DNA from 2 places in the Streptomyces sp. NPDC051136 genome. Region 2 is predicted to be linked to the other one. Evidence: predicted binding sites of a transcription regulator. Region 2 holds the regulator's gene; the other holds the start of a gene.
What was found. The regulator HspR, encoded in region 2, represses chaperone genes until heat shock. The targets are predictions, from matches to a motif close to TTGAGNNNNNNNNNCTCAA.
Positions count from the first base shown of each region.

Region 1 (6,743 bases), on a different contig from region 2:
CGGTGGGCCTACGCCAAGGCCACCGAGGGGACGTACTACACCAACCCGTACTTCGCCCAGCAGTACAACGGCTCCTACAACGTCGGCATGATCCGCGGCGCGTACCACTTCGCCACGCCGGACACGACGAACGGCGCCGCCCAGGCCAACTACTTCGTCGACCACGGCGGCGGCTGGTCCCGGGACGGCAGGACGCTGCCGGGCGCGCTGGACATCGAGTGGAACCCGTACGGGGCCGCCTGCTACGGCAAGACGCAGAGCGCGATGGTGACCTGGATCCAGGAGTTCCTGAACCAGTACAAGGCCCGTACCGGCCGGGACGCCGTCATCTACACGGCCACCAGCTGGTGGACCCAGTGCACCGGCAACTACGGCGGCTTCGCGGCGAACAACCCGCTGTGGATCGCCCGGTACGCGACGGCGGTGGGGACGCTGCCGGCCGGCTGGGCCTACCAGACGATGTGGCAGTACACGTCGTCCGGTCCGACGGTCGGCGACCACAACAAGTTCAACGGAGCGCTGGACCGCGTGCAGGCGCTCGCCAACGGCTGACGGCGGCGCCAGGACAAGGGGAAGGCCCGGACTTCGTGCGGAGTCCGGGCCTTCCCCCTTCTCATCCGGCCGCGTCCGTCACGCCGCGACCGGAACCTCGGGCCGCGCACCGTTCGTCGCCGGTGCGAGCGCCAGTTCCAGGACCTGGCGGACGTCGGTGACGGCGTGGACGTCGAGCTTGTCCATCACCTCCGCCGGGACGTCGTCCAGGTCGGGCTCGTTGCGCTTGGGGATGATCACCGTGGTGATCCCCGCCCGGTGCGCGGCGAGCAGCTTCTGCTTGACCCCGCCGATCGGCAGCACCCGCCCGGTCAGCGACACCTCGCCGGTCATCGCCACGTCGGTGCGGACCAGCCGGCCCGACAGGAGCGAGGCGAGGGCCGTGGTCATGGTGACGCCGGCGCTCGGGCCGTCCTTGGGGACCGCGCCCGCCGGGAAGTGGATGTGCGCTCCCCGGTCCTTGAGGTCGCCGACCGGCAGCTCCAGCTCGGCGCCGTGGCTGCGCAGGAAGCTCAGCGCGATCTGCGCCGACTCCTTCATCACGTCGCCCAGCTGACCGGTGAGGGTCAGACCCGCCGCGCCCGTCTCCGGGTCGGCCAGCGACGCCTCGACGTACAGGACGTCACCGCCCGCGCCGGTCACCGCGAGGCCGGTGGCCACGCCGGGCACCGCGGTGCGCCGCTCCGCCGGGTCCTGGGCGGACTCGGGCACGTGGTGCGGCCGGCCGATCAGAGCGCGCAGGTCGCCCTCGGTGACGGTGAACGGCAGCTCCCGCTCGCCCAGTTCGTGCTGGGCGGCCACCTTGCGCAGCAGCCGCGCGATGGACCGCTCCAGGGTGCGCACGCCCGCCTCGCGGGTGTACTCGCCCGCCAGCTTGCGCAGCGCGCCCTCGTCGACGGTGACCTCGTCGGCGTCCAGTCCGGCCCGCTCCAGCTGGCGCGGGAGCAGGTGGTCCCGGGCGATGACGACCTTCTCGTCCTCGGTGTAGCCGTCGAGGCGGACCAGCTCCATGCGGTCGAGCAGGGCCTCGGGGATGGCCTCCAGGACGTTGGCGGTGGCGAGGAAGACCACGTCGGACAGGTCCAGCTCGACCTCCAGGTAGTGGTCCCGGAAGGTGTGGTTCTGGGCCGGGTCGAGGACCTCCAGGAGGGCGGCGGCCGGGTCGCCCCGGAAGTCCGAGCCCACCTTGTCGATCTCGTCGAGCAGGACGACCGGGTTCATGGACCCCGCCTCCTTGATGGCCCGCACGATCCGGCCGGGCAGCGCGCCGACGTACGTGCGCCGGTGGCCACGGATCTCGGCCTCGTCGCGGACGCCGCCGAGGGCGACGCGGACGAACTTGCGGCCCATCGCGTGGGCGACGGACTCGCCGAGCGAGGTCTTGCCGACGCCGGGCGGGCCCACCAGGGCCAGCACCGCGCCGCCGCGCCGGCCGCCGACCACGCCGAGGCCCCGGTCGCCGCGCCGCTTGCGCACCGCGAGGTACTCGGTGATGCGCTCCTTCACGTCCTCCAGGCCCGCGTGCTCGGCGTCGAGCACGGCCTGGGCGCCCTGGATGTCGTAGGCGTCCTCGGTGCGCTCGCTCCACGGCATCTCCAGGACCGTGTCGAGCCAGGTGCGGATCCAGGAGCCCTCGGGCGACTGGTCGGAGGAGCGCTCCAGCTTGTCGACCTCCTTGAGGGCGGCCTCGCGGACCTTCTCGGGCAGGTCGGCGGCCTCGACCCGGGCGCGGTAGTCGTCGTTCTCCTCGCCGTCCCGTTCGCCGTTCAGCTCGCGCAGCTCCTTGCGCACGGCTTCCAGCTGGCGGCGCAGCAGGAACTCCCGCTGCTGCTTGTCGACACCCTCCTGGACGTCCTTCGCGATGGTCTCGGCCACGTCCTGCTCGGCCAGGTGGTCGCGCAGCTGCTGCGTGGCGAGCTTCAGCCGGGCGACCGGGTCGGTGGTCTCCAGCAGCTCGACCTTCTGCTCAGTGGTGAGGAAGGGCGAGTAGCCGGAGTTGTCGGCCAGCGCGGACACGTCGTCGATGGCCTGGACCCGGTCGACGACCTGCCAGGCGCCGCGCTTGCGCAGCCAGGCGGTGGCGAGCGCCTTGTACTCCGTCACCAGCTCGGCGACCTGGCCGGGCAGCGGGTCGGGGACGGTCTCGTCGACCCGGGTGCCCTCGACCCACAGCGCGGCGCCCGGGCCGGTGGTGCCGGCGCCGATCCGCACCCGGCCCCGGCCGCGGATGAGGGCACCGGGATCGCCGTCGGCCAGGCGGCCGACCTGCTCGACGGTGCCGAGCACGCCGGTGGCGGCGTGGGTGCCGTCGATGCGCGGGACGAGCAGGACCCTGGGCTTGCCGGGTTCGGACCTGGCGGCGGCCTGGGCGGCCTCCACCGCGGCCCGTACCTCGGCGTCGCTCAGGTCCAGGGGGACGACCATTCCGGGCAGGACCACTTCGTCGTCGAGCGGCAGCACGGGCAGGGTGAGCGGTGTGAAGGCGGCGGACTCAGCAGCCATGATCTCCCCTTCGGCAGTCAAGTTGAGTTACATCGACTCAATGAACGGGAGCCTCCGAATGTTCCCCCGGGGATGTTCGCTCTGAGCGATCACATGGCGGCCGGGCGTTCCGCCTCCCGGGAGAGCACCGCGAAAACGACCGGCATTCCCCGCCGGGCGGGTGCCAGGATGGGCCGATGCCCCTCACTTCCCACGACTCTCCCGACGCCCCCGAGGTGCTGGACCGCCGGGACGGCCCGTACGGCGAGGTGGTCCTGCGCCGGCACGGGAGGCTGCTGCAGATCATCGCGAACGGCTGCTTCCTGATGGACACCTCCGACGGGCGCTCGGAGCGGCGCCTGGTCGACGCGGCGGCCGACGCGCTGGCCGCCTCCGGCGGGCAGACCGCGCCCCGCCTGCTCATCGGCGGGCTCGGCGTCGGCTTCTCCCTCGCGCACGCGGCCGCCGATCCCCGCTGGGGCCGGATCGCGGTCGTCGAACGCGAGCGCGCGATCGTCGACTGGCACCGCACCGGGCCGCTGGCCGAGCTGTCCGCCGACGCGCTGGCCGACCCGCGCGCGGAGATCGTCGAGGCGGACCTGGTCGCGTACGTCCATGAGACATCCGACACGTACGACGCCCTGTGCCTGGACATCGACAACGGCCCCGGCTGGACCGTCACCGAGGGCAACGACGGGCTGTACGGACCGTCCGGACTGGCGGACTGTGCACGGCTGTTGAGGCCCGGCGGGGTGCTCGCCGTGTGGTCCGCACAGCCCTCTCCGGAATTCGAAGAAACCTTGCGTAATGCCGGTTTCCAGCAGGTGCGTACCGAAGAGATCCCCGTTGCCCGGGGCGTTCCGGACGTCATCCACATCGGCGTCGGGCCTGGATAGCAAAGGCGCGGTGACTCCCCGTACGCTGCTGCCCTGGCGCGGATCATTCAAGCGTCAAGCGCAGTCATGGGATCACCCCACGGATTCCGGAGAGCACACCTCAGGGGCGGGCGATGGAGCAGACACAGACCTCCCACAACGGCACGGCCACGCAGGGCGCACAGCGCCGGGTACTGGTGGTCGAGGACGATCAGACGATCGTGGACGCCATCGCGACACGCCTGCGCGCCGAGGGATTCCTGGTGCAGACGGCGGGCGACGGTCCGTCCGCCGTCGACACGGCCGAGGCCTGGCAGCCCGACCTGCTGATCCTCGACATCATGCTGCCCGGCTTCGACGGTCTGGAGGTCTGCCGCCGCGTGCAGGCCCAGCGGCCGGTGCCGGTGCTGATGCTCACCGCGCGCGACGACGAGACGGACATGCTGGTCGGACTCGGCGTGGGCGCCGACGACTACATGACCAAGCCGTTCTCGATGCGCGAGCTGGCCGCCCGTGTGCACGTGCTGCTGCGGCGGGTGGAGCGGGCCGTGGTGGCCGCCTCGACACCGCGCAGCGGCATCCTGCGCCTGGGCGAGCTGGAGATCGACCACGCGCAGCGCCGGGTGCGGGTGCGCAGCGAGGACGTGCACCTCACGCCGACCGAGTTCGACCTGCTGGTCTGCCTGGCGAACACCCCGCGCGCGGTGCTCTCCCGTGAGCAGCTGCTCGCCGAGGTGTGGGACTGGGCGGACGCCTCCGGCACCCGGACCGTGGACAGCCACATCAAGGCGCTGCGCCGGAAGATCGGCGCCGAGCGCATCCGCACCGTGCACGGCGTGGGCTACGCGCTGGAGACGCCGACGCCATGAGCCGGGGACGGGAAGCCGCACGGAGGAGCCCCGGCCGCCGGACCGCCGGGGATCCCTGGGGCGGCGTACGCCCGTTCTCGATCAAGACCAAGCTGGGCGCCCTCGTCGTCACGTCGGTGCTGATCACCACCGGTCTCTCGGTGATCGCGGTGCACACCAAGACGGAGCTGCGCTTCATCACGGTGTTCTCGATGATCGCCACGCTGCTGATCACGCAGTTCGTGGCGCACTCGCTGACCGCGCCGCTGGACGAGATGAACGCGGTCGCCCGGTCCATCTCGCACGGCGACTACACGCGCCGGGTGCGGGAGAACCGCCGCGACGAGCTGGGCGACCTGGCCGTCACCATCAACCGCATGGCCGACGACCTGGAGGCGCAGGACCTCCAGCGCAAGGAGCTGGTGGCGAACGTCTCGCACGAGCTGCGCACCCCGATCGCGGGGCTGCGCGCGGTGCTGGAGAACATCGTGGACGGCGTCACCGAGGCCGACCCGGAGACCATGCGCACGGCGCTCGGGCAGACCGAGCGGCTCGGCCGGCTGGTGGAGACGCTCCTCGACCTCTCCCGCCTGGACAACGGCGTGATACCGCTGCGCAAGCGGCGCTTCGAGGTGTGGCCGTACCTGTCGGGCGTGCTCAAGGAGGCCAACATGGTCGCCTCCGCCCGCGCGGGCATCGCCTCCGGCTCCGGCAGCCACACCCGCACCGACGTGCACCTGGCCCTGGACGTCTTCCCGCCGGAGCTGACCGCGCACGCCGACCCCGAGCGCATCCACCAGGTCGTCGCCAACCTCATCGACAACGCCGTCAAGCACAGTCCGCCGCACGGCCGGGTGACGGTCCGGGCGCGGCGCGGGGAGCTGCCCGAGTCCCTGGAGCTGGAGGTGCTGGACGAGGGTCCCGGCATCCCGCGTTCGGAGTGGCGCCGGGTCTTCGAGCGGTTCAACCGGGGGTCGGTGTCGCGGCCGCACGGTCCGGGCAGCGACGGCGGCACCGGTCTCGGCCTGGCGATCGCGCGCTGGGCGGTGGATCTGCACGGCGGCCGGATCGGGGTGGCCGAATCCGAGCGGGGCTGCCGGATCCTCATCACTCTTCCGGGCCTGCCGTCGACCTCCGGTTGACGTAGGGTGCGAAGCGGAGTGTCAAGATCCACTGCATCCGCCCAGGCGGACACGTGTGATCAGGCACGGACCCGCGTTTTCGAGGCGCCGGGTCCCGCTCTCCCGATCCCTCACGCCACAGAACCTCGCTTGTTTCCCGCCATTTCCAGCGCCGAAACACGGTCCGCGATGTGACTTACGCGACGATGAACGGGCCCGGTCTGACCTTCGGGGTCGGCAAGGCGTAGCCTTGATTCCCGCTGTCCACCATCTTGTGAAGCGGAAGAGGGCGGTTCTCGCCGTGTCGCCACAGTCCCCCAGTAACTCGAGCATCTCGACCGACACCGACCAAGCGGGCACCGCGGGAAAGAACCCCGCGGCCGCGTTCGGTGCCAATGAGTGGCTCGTCGACGAGATCTATCAGCAGTACCTCCAGGACCCGAACTCCGTGGACCGAGCCTGGTGGGACTTCTTCGCCGACTACAAGCCCGGAGCGGCGGCGGCCCAGCCCGCCGCCCCCGCCACCGTGACCACGGACTCCGGCAGCGCGCCGCAGGCCGCCCCCGCCCCGCAGGCGCAGGCCGCCGCCCCGGCCCAGCCGAAGGCGGCCGCACCGGCGCCCGCCCCCGCGAAGCCGGCCCCGCAGCCCGCCGCCGCCGCGCCCGCCGCCCCGGCCGCGAAGCCCGCCGCCGCACCGGCCAAGCAGGCCGCCAAGCCGCAGGCGAAGGCCGCCGCGCCCACCAAGGACGCCGACTCCGCGCCCGAGGGCCCGGAGCTGGTGACCCTGCGCGGTCCCGCCGCCGCGGTCGCGAAGAACATGAACGCTTCGCTGGAGCTGCCCACGGCCACGTCCGTGCGCGCCGTCC
Region 1 is NZ_JBITFE010000006.1:154,382-161,124, forward strand. It holds gene ACIBCJ_RS18625 (lysozyme) at 1-552, shown strand, start outside; gene lon (endopeptidase La) at 631-3,054, opposite strand; gene ACIBCJ_RS18635 (spermidine synthase) at 3,231-3,929, shown strand; gene ACIBCJ_RS18640 (response regulator transcription factor) at 4,043-4,777, shown strand; gene ACIBCJ_RS18645 (ATP-binding protein) at 4,774-5,898, shown strand; gene ACIBCJ_RS18650 (multifunctional oxoglutarate decarboxylase/oxoglutarate dehydrogenase thiamine pyrophosphate-binding subunit/dihydrolipoyllysine-residue succinyltransferase subunit) at 6,179-6,743, shown strand, end outside.
Region 1: lon (endopeptidase La) is a predicted target of HspR. The motif match lies at 3,077-3,095, and genes of this name have one in related genera.

Region 2 (6,743 bases):
CTCGTCGGTGGCTCCACCCGCATGCCCGCCGTCGCGGAGCTCGTCAAGGAGCTGACCGGCGGCAAGGACGCCAACAAGGGCGTCAACCCGGACGAGGTCGTCGCCATCGGCGCCGCCCTGCAGGCCGGTGTCCTCAAGGGTGAGGTCAAGGACGTCCTGCTGCTCGACGTCACCCCGCTGTCCCTCGGCATCGAGACCAAGGGCGGCATCATGACCAAGCTGATCGAGCGGAACACGACGATCCCGACCAAGCGCTCGGAGATCTTCACCACCGCCGAGGACAACCAGCCCTCCGTGCAGATCCAGGTCTACCAGGGCGAGCGCGAGATCGCGGCGTACAACAAGAAGCTCGGGATGTTCGAGCTGACCGGTCTGCCGCCGGCGCCCCGCGGCGTGCCGCAGATCGAGGTCGCCTTCGACATCGACGCCAACGGCATCATGCACGTGACCGCGAAGGACCTGGGCACGGGCAAGGAGCAGAAGATGACCGTCACCGGCGGCTCCTCGCTGCCGAAGGACGAGGTCGACCGCATGCGCCAGGAGGCGGAGAAGTACGCGGAGGAGGACCACGCCCGCCGCGAGGCCGCCGAGTCCCGCAACCAGGGCGAGCAGCTCGTCTACCAGACGGAGAAGTTCCTCAAGGACAACGAGGACAAGGTCCCCGGCGAGGTGAAGACCGAGGTCGAGTCCGCCGTCGCCGAGCTGAAGGAGAAGCTCAAGGGCGAGGACACCGCCGAGATCCGCACCGCCACCGAGAAGGTCGCCGCCGTCTCGCAGAAGCTGGGCCAGGCCATGTACGCCGACGCCCAGGCCGCGCAGGCCGCCGGCGGCGAGGCCCCGGGCGCCGACGCGGGTGCCGCCTCCGGTGACAAGGCCGACGACGACGTCGTCGACGCCGAGATCGTGGACGACGAGCGCAAGGACGGTGCCGCGTGACGGAGGAGACCCCGGGTTTCGACGAGAAGCCCGACGTCCCCTCCGGCGCCACCCCTGACGACGCCGAGCCGAAGGCCGCCTCCGAAGAGGGGGCGGCCCCGGCCGGGGACGCGAGCGAGAACGCGGGCCTGGTGGCCCAGCTGGACCAGGTGCGCACCGCGCTGAACGAGCGCACGGCGGACCTCCAGCGGCTCCAGGCCGAGTACCAGAACTACCGCCGCCGGGTGGAGCGGGACCGCGTCGCGGTCAAGGAGGTCGCCGTCGCGAACCTCCTGTCCGAGCTGCTTCCCGTGCTCGACGACGTCGGGCGCGCCCGGGAGCACGGCGAGCTGGTCGGCGGCTTCAAGTCCGTCGCGGAGTCGCTGGAGACCACGGTCGCCAAGCTGGGCCTCCAGCAGTTCGGCAAGGAGGGCGAGCCCTTCGACCCGACGATCCACGAGGCCCTGATGCACTCCTACGCACCGGACGTCACCGAGACGACCTGCGTGGCGATCCTGCAGCCCGGGTACCGGATCGGCGAACGCACCATCCGCCCCGCGCGGGTGGCGGTCGCCGAGCCCCAGCCGGGCGCCCAGACGGTCAAGCCGGCCGAGGACGCCACCGACGCGCAGGACGCCTCCGGCCCGGAGGACGGCGCCGGGAACCCCGGAGGCTCCGGGACCGCCGGGTCCGCCGGGAACAAGGAGAGCGGTGGCCCGGACGAGGGCTGAGCTCGAGGTGACGACGGGTAAGGCGCGAGAGGAGGGACGTCGGGGATGAGCACGAAGGACTTCATCGAGAAGGACTACTACAAGGTTCTCGGCGTCCCCAAGGACGCCACCGAGGCCGAGATCAAGAAGGCGTACCGGAAGCTCGCCCGCGAGAACCACCCGGACGCCAACAAGGGAAACGTCAAGGCGGAGGAGCGCTTCAAGGAGATCTCCGAGGCCAACGACATCCTCGGTGACCCCAAGAAGCGCAAGGAGTACGACGAGGCCCGCTCCCTCTTCGGCAACGGAGGCTTCCGTCCGGGGCCGGGCGCGGGCGGCGGCGGCACCTTCAACTTCGACCTGGGCGACCTCTTCGGAGGCGGCGCCCAGGGCGGGGGCCAGGGCGCCGGCGGCTTCGGCGGCGGCCTCGGGGACGTCTTCGGCGGCCTGTTCAACCGCACCGGCGGCTCACCGGGCGGCGGCACCCGCACCCAGCCGCGGCGCGGGCAGGACATCGAGTCCGAGGTCACCCTCAGCTTCACCGAGGCCATCGAGGGCGCGACCGTGCCGCTGCGGATGTCCTCGCAGGCGCCCTGCAAGGCCTGTTCGGGCACCGGCGACAAGAACGGCACGCCGCGCGTGTGCCCGACCTGCGTCGGCACCGGGCAGGTCGCGCGGGGCTCGGGCGGCGGCTTCTCGCTGACCGACCCGTGCCCGGACTGCAAGGGCCGCGGCCTGATCGCCGAGGACCCCTGCGACGTGTGCAAGGGCTCCGGGCGCGCCAAGTCCTCGCGGACGATGCAGGTCCGTATCCCCGCCGGGGTGTCGGACGGGCAGCGCATCCGGCTGCGCGGCAAGGGCACGCCCGGCGAGCGGGGCGGCCCGGCGGGCGACCTGTACGTGGTCGTGCACGTCAAGGAGCACCCGGTCTTCGGACGCCGGGGCGACAACCTCACCGTCACCGTCCCGGTCACCTACACCGAGGCGGCCCTCGGCGGTGAGATCCGGGTCCCCACCCTGGGCGGGCCGCCCGTCACGCTGAAGCTGCCGGCCGGTACGCCGGGCGGTCGTACGATGCGGGCGCGGGGCAAGGGCGCGGTACGCAAGGACGGCACCCGCGGCGACCTTCTGGTCACCGTGGAGGTGAGTGTTCCGAAGGACCTGACGGGGAAGGCTCGTGACGCGCTGGAGGCGTATCGCGAGGCGACCGCGGACGAGGATCCGCGGGCGGAGTTGTTCCAGGCCGCGAAGGGAGCTTGACGGGAATGGACGGTCGGCGACGCAATCCGTACGAACTGACCGAGGACACCCCGGTCTACGTCATCTCGGTGGCGGCCCAGCTCTCCGGACTGCACCCGCAGACCCTGCGCCAGTACGACCGCCTCGGCCTGGTCTCCCCGGACCGCACCGCGGGCCGCGGCCGTCGGTACTCGGCCCGTGACATCGAACTGCTCCGTCAGGTCCAGCAGTTGTCGCAGGACGAAGGCATCAACCTGGCCGGAATCAAGCGCATCATCGAACTGGAGAACCAGGTCGCCGCGCTCCAGGCCCGGGCCGCCGAGCTGGCCGACGCACTCGACGGCGCGGCCACCGCGATGCGTCAGCGCGAGGCCGCGGTACACGCGTCGTACCGCCGTGACCTGGTCCCTTACCAAGAGGTACAGCAGACCAGCGCGTTGGTGGTCTGGCGGCCCAAGCGCCACGGGCAGTCCCCGGACTGACCGGACCGGCAGGCGGCGCAACGGAAACGGCACGGCGAGCCCCGGAGGACCCACCCGTCCTCCGGGGCTTGTTCGCAACGGTGCTGTCTCATTGGTCTAGTACTTCTTGACGATTTGGTGAAGACAGCGTTGGCTTCCTTCACCAAGGGTCGCCGGGGCCACCCGAGTCGCCCCCGGCCCCCGGTTCACCACCCACACCCGTGTGTCGGAAGGCAAAGCGCAGTGAGTAGCCGTGCCCGTCGTATCGCCATATCCGTGGCCGCGTCCCTGCTGACGTTCCCGCTGGCCTCCTGCGGCGTGCTGGGCGCGTCGGGGGGCAGCGACGACGCGAGCCCGACCAAGGGCAACGACATCACCGTCGGGTTGCTTCTCCCGGAGAAGGAGAACACGCGCTACGAGCAGTTCGACTACCCCTTCTTCAAGGCGAAGGTCGGTGACCTCACGCGCGACGAGGGCAACGTCAAGTACGCCAACGCCGAGGCCAGCGCCGCCAAGCAGGCCCAGCAGATGCAGCAGATGGTCGACGAAGAGGTCGACGTGATCGTGCTGGACGCGGTCGACGCGCACGCCATCGGGGACAGCGTCCAGAAGGCCAAGGACGCCGGCATCCCCGTCATCGCCTACGACCGGCTGGCCGAGGGCCCGATCGACGCCTACATCTCCTTCGACAACGAGCTGGTCGGCGAGGTCCAGGGCCGCTCGCTCATCGAGGCGCTCGGCGGCGACCCGAGCAGCTCCGACAAGATCGTCATGATGAACGGCTCGTCCACCGACCCGAACGCGAAGCAGTTCAAGGCGGGCGCGCTGTCCGAGCTGAACGGCAAGCTGACGATCGCCCAGTCCTTCGACACCAAGGACTGGAAGCCGGAGAACGCCGAGGCGAACATGACCGAGGCGATCGGGAAGATCGGCAAGAAGAACATCGCGGGCGTCTACTCCGCCAACGACGGCATGGCCGGCGGCATCATCAAGGCCCTGGAGGACGCGGGCGTCACCGACCTGCCCCCGATCACCGGCCAGGACGCGGAGCTCGCGGCGGTGCAGCGCATCGTCACCGGCGAGCAGTACATGAGCGTGTACAAGTCCTACCCGCAGGAGGCGGAGAACGCCGCGGAGATGGCCGTGGCGCGGGTCCAGGGCCGCGACATCCAGTTCGAGGCGCTCGCCCGCGACAAGGTCGACAGCCCCACCCACAAGGGCATCCCCGCCCAGCTCGTGCCCGTCGTCGCCCTCACCAAGGACAACATCGAGGACACGGTGCTCGCGGAGGGCTTCTACAAGGTCACCGACATCTGCACCGCCAAGTTCGAGGCCGCGTGCAAGGAGGCGGGGCTGTAGCGGTCCTCGTGTCGCCCCGGTTCTCCGGCCCGGACATTTCGGTCGCGACCGGCGCCCCGCGCGTTCCGCTGCGCGCGGACCCGTGTTGCGGTGGCCGGTGCGAGCCGCGCATAGTTGCGCTGCGGAGGAGCCGGAACCGGGGGTGGGATGGGCGATGACCGGGCACGGGGCTCAGGAGCACCCGCACGGGGCCGACCGGCTGTGCGCGACCGGCGACCGCGTGTACTCCCGGGCCGTACGGCGCGGCCGGGTGCGTCGCCGGGACGCCGAGCCGGTTCCCTGCCTCCTCGAACTGGCCCTGCTGCACCCCGACCCCGACGACATGGACTGGCTGGTGCCGACCTCCCCGCAGGAGGTCATGACACGGCTGCTGCGCGGGGTCCACGACGAGGTCAGCGCCAGTCAGCGGCGAGTGGGCTCGGCCGTGGAGGCCTTCGAGTGGTACGCGAGCCTCGGCCGGCTGTTCCAGGCCCCGGCCGGCCCGGAGAGCACGGCGATCCGGGTCCTCGACGGGCTGTCCCGTATCCAGGCCGCGATGGACGAGGCGACGGCGGCCTGCACGACGGAGGTGCTCACCGTGCAGCCCGGCGGCATCCGGCGCGAGCACGAGCTGTCGGAGGGGCTGCACCGGGCGCTGGCGCTGCGCGGGCGCGGGGTGCGGATGCGGGACCTGTACACGCACGTGGCCCGGCACGGGCAGGGTCTGCTCAACTACCTGGAGCTGATGGGTGACGCGGTGGAGGCCCGCACCCTGGACGAGGTCATCGACCGCCTCATCCTCTTCGACCGCACGGTCGCCTTCATCCCCGCCAACACCGACCGCACGGTGGCCCTCGAACTGCGTCACCCGGCCCTGATCGCCTACCTGGTCACGGTCTTCGAGCGGCTGTGGCGCCTGGCGATCCCGTTGACGGCGCCCCTGCCCGACACCGGCATCGAGGGCATCTCCCATCGCGAGCAGTCCATCGCGGCGCTCCTCGCCGAGGGCCACCAGGACGCGGTGATCGCGGAGCGCCTCGGCATCAGCGTCCGCACGGCCCGCGCGCACATCGCGCGCCTCTCGGAGACCCTGGGCGCGACCAGCCGCACCCAGCTGGGCGTGCGCATCGCCCAGGCCGGCCTGGACGGCTCCCCCCGCAGCGCCCCGGCCCCCGTCATCCTTCCCGGTCGAGAATCCCCGACCGCCCGATGAGGTACCCGAGCTGAGCCCGGCTCTCGCTGCCGAGGGTGGCGGCGAGCTTGGCGATGTGGACCCGGGCGGTGCGCACGTTCATGCCGAGGCGGTCGGCGATGTCCGAATCGGTGTAACCCTCGATGAGGAGGGCGGCTATGGCGCGCTGGCGGGGAGGGATGCCGTTGAGGGTGGGCTGGTGGACGGCCTGGGGATACATGGGAGTGGCGAGGCGCCACAGGCGGTCGAAGGTGTTGACGAAGTAGGCGATGAGGGCGGGGTGGCGCACTTCCAGGGCGAGCGAGCGGTCGGCGCTGGCGGGGATGAAGGCGACGGCACGGTCGACGACGATCAGGCGTTCGGTGATCTCGTCGAGGGTGCGGGCCTCCACGTCGCCGGTCAACTGCTCGTAGCGGGCGCGCGCGTAGGGGGCGTGGCGCATGGTGTGCTGGTACAGGGCCCGGATGCGGGCGCCGCGGTCGAGGAAGGCCTGGTCCCGTTTCAGGGCGCCTTCGAGGATGTCGGGGCGCTTGGTGACGTGTGCGTCGTGCGGCTGGATCGCGAGGAGCTCCTGCGTGCCCTCGGCCATCGCCTCCTCGATGGCCTGTCCCGTGCGTCTCTTGCTGCTCAGGATCCTGAGCGCCGGGGTGTCCTCGTGGGCGAGGTCACGGCCGCCCATGCGGATGAGGGGCTCGAAGGCGTCGGCCATGCGCTGGCCGCGGCGTCTCTCGTCGGCGATGCGGTCCTCGGAGGAGCGGAGGAGGCGTTGCAGCGCCACCGTGGGCGGGACGGGTTCCAGTCGCTCCAGGTCGTCGACGGCGGGGTGCAGGAAGCCGAGGTCGACCAGGCACGGAGCGGTCGACACCTCGTCACTGCTCACGTGGCTCT
Region 2 is NZ_JBITFE010000003.1:273,086-279,828, reverse strand. It holds gene dnaK (molecular chaperone DnaK) at 1-936, shown strand, start outside; gene grpE (nucleotide exchange factor GrpE) at 933-1,646, shown strand; gene dnaJ (molecular chaperone DnaJ) at 1,692-2,885, shown strand; gene ACIBCJ_RS10440 (heat shock protein transcriptional repressor HspR) at 2,891-3,346, shown strand; gene ACIBCJ_RS10435 (substrate-binding domain-containing protein) at 3,569-4,684, shown strand; gene ACIBCJ_RS10430 (helix-turn-helix transcriptional regulator) at 4,839-5,876, shown strand; gene ACIBCJ_RS10425 (LuxR C-terminal-related transcriptional regulator) at 5,839-6,743, opposite strand, start outside.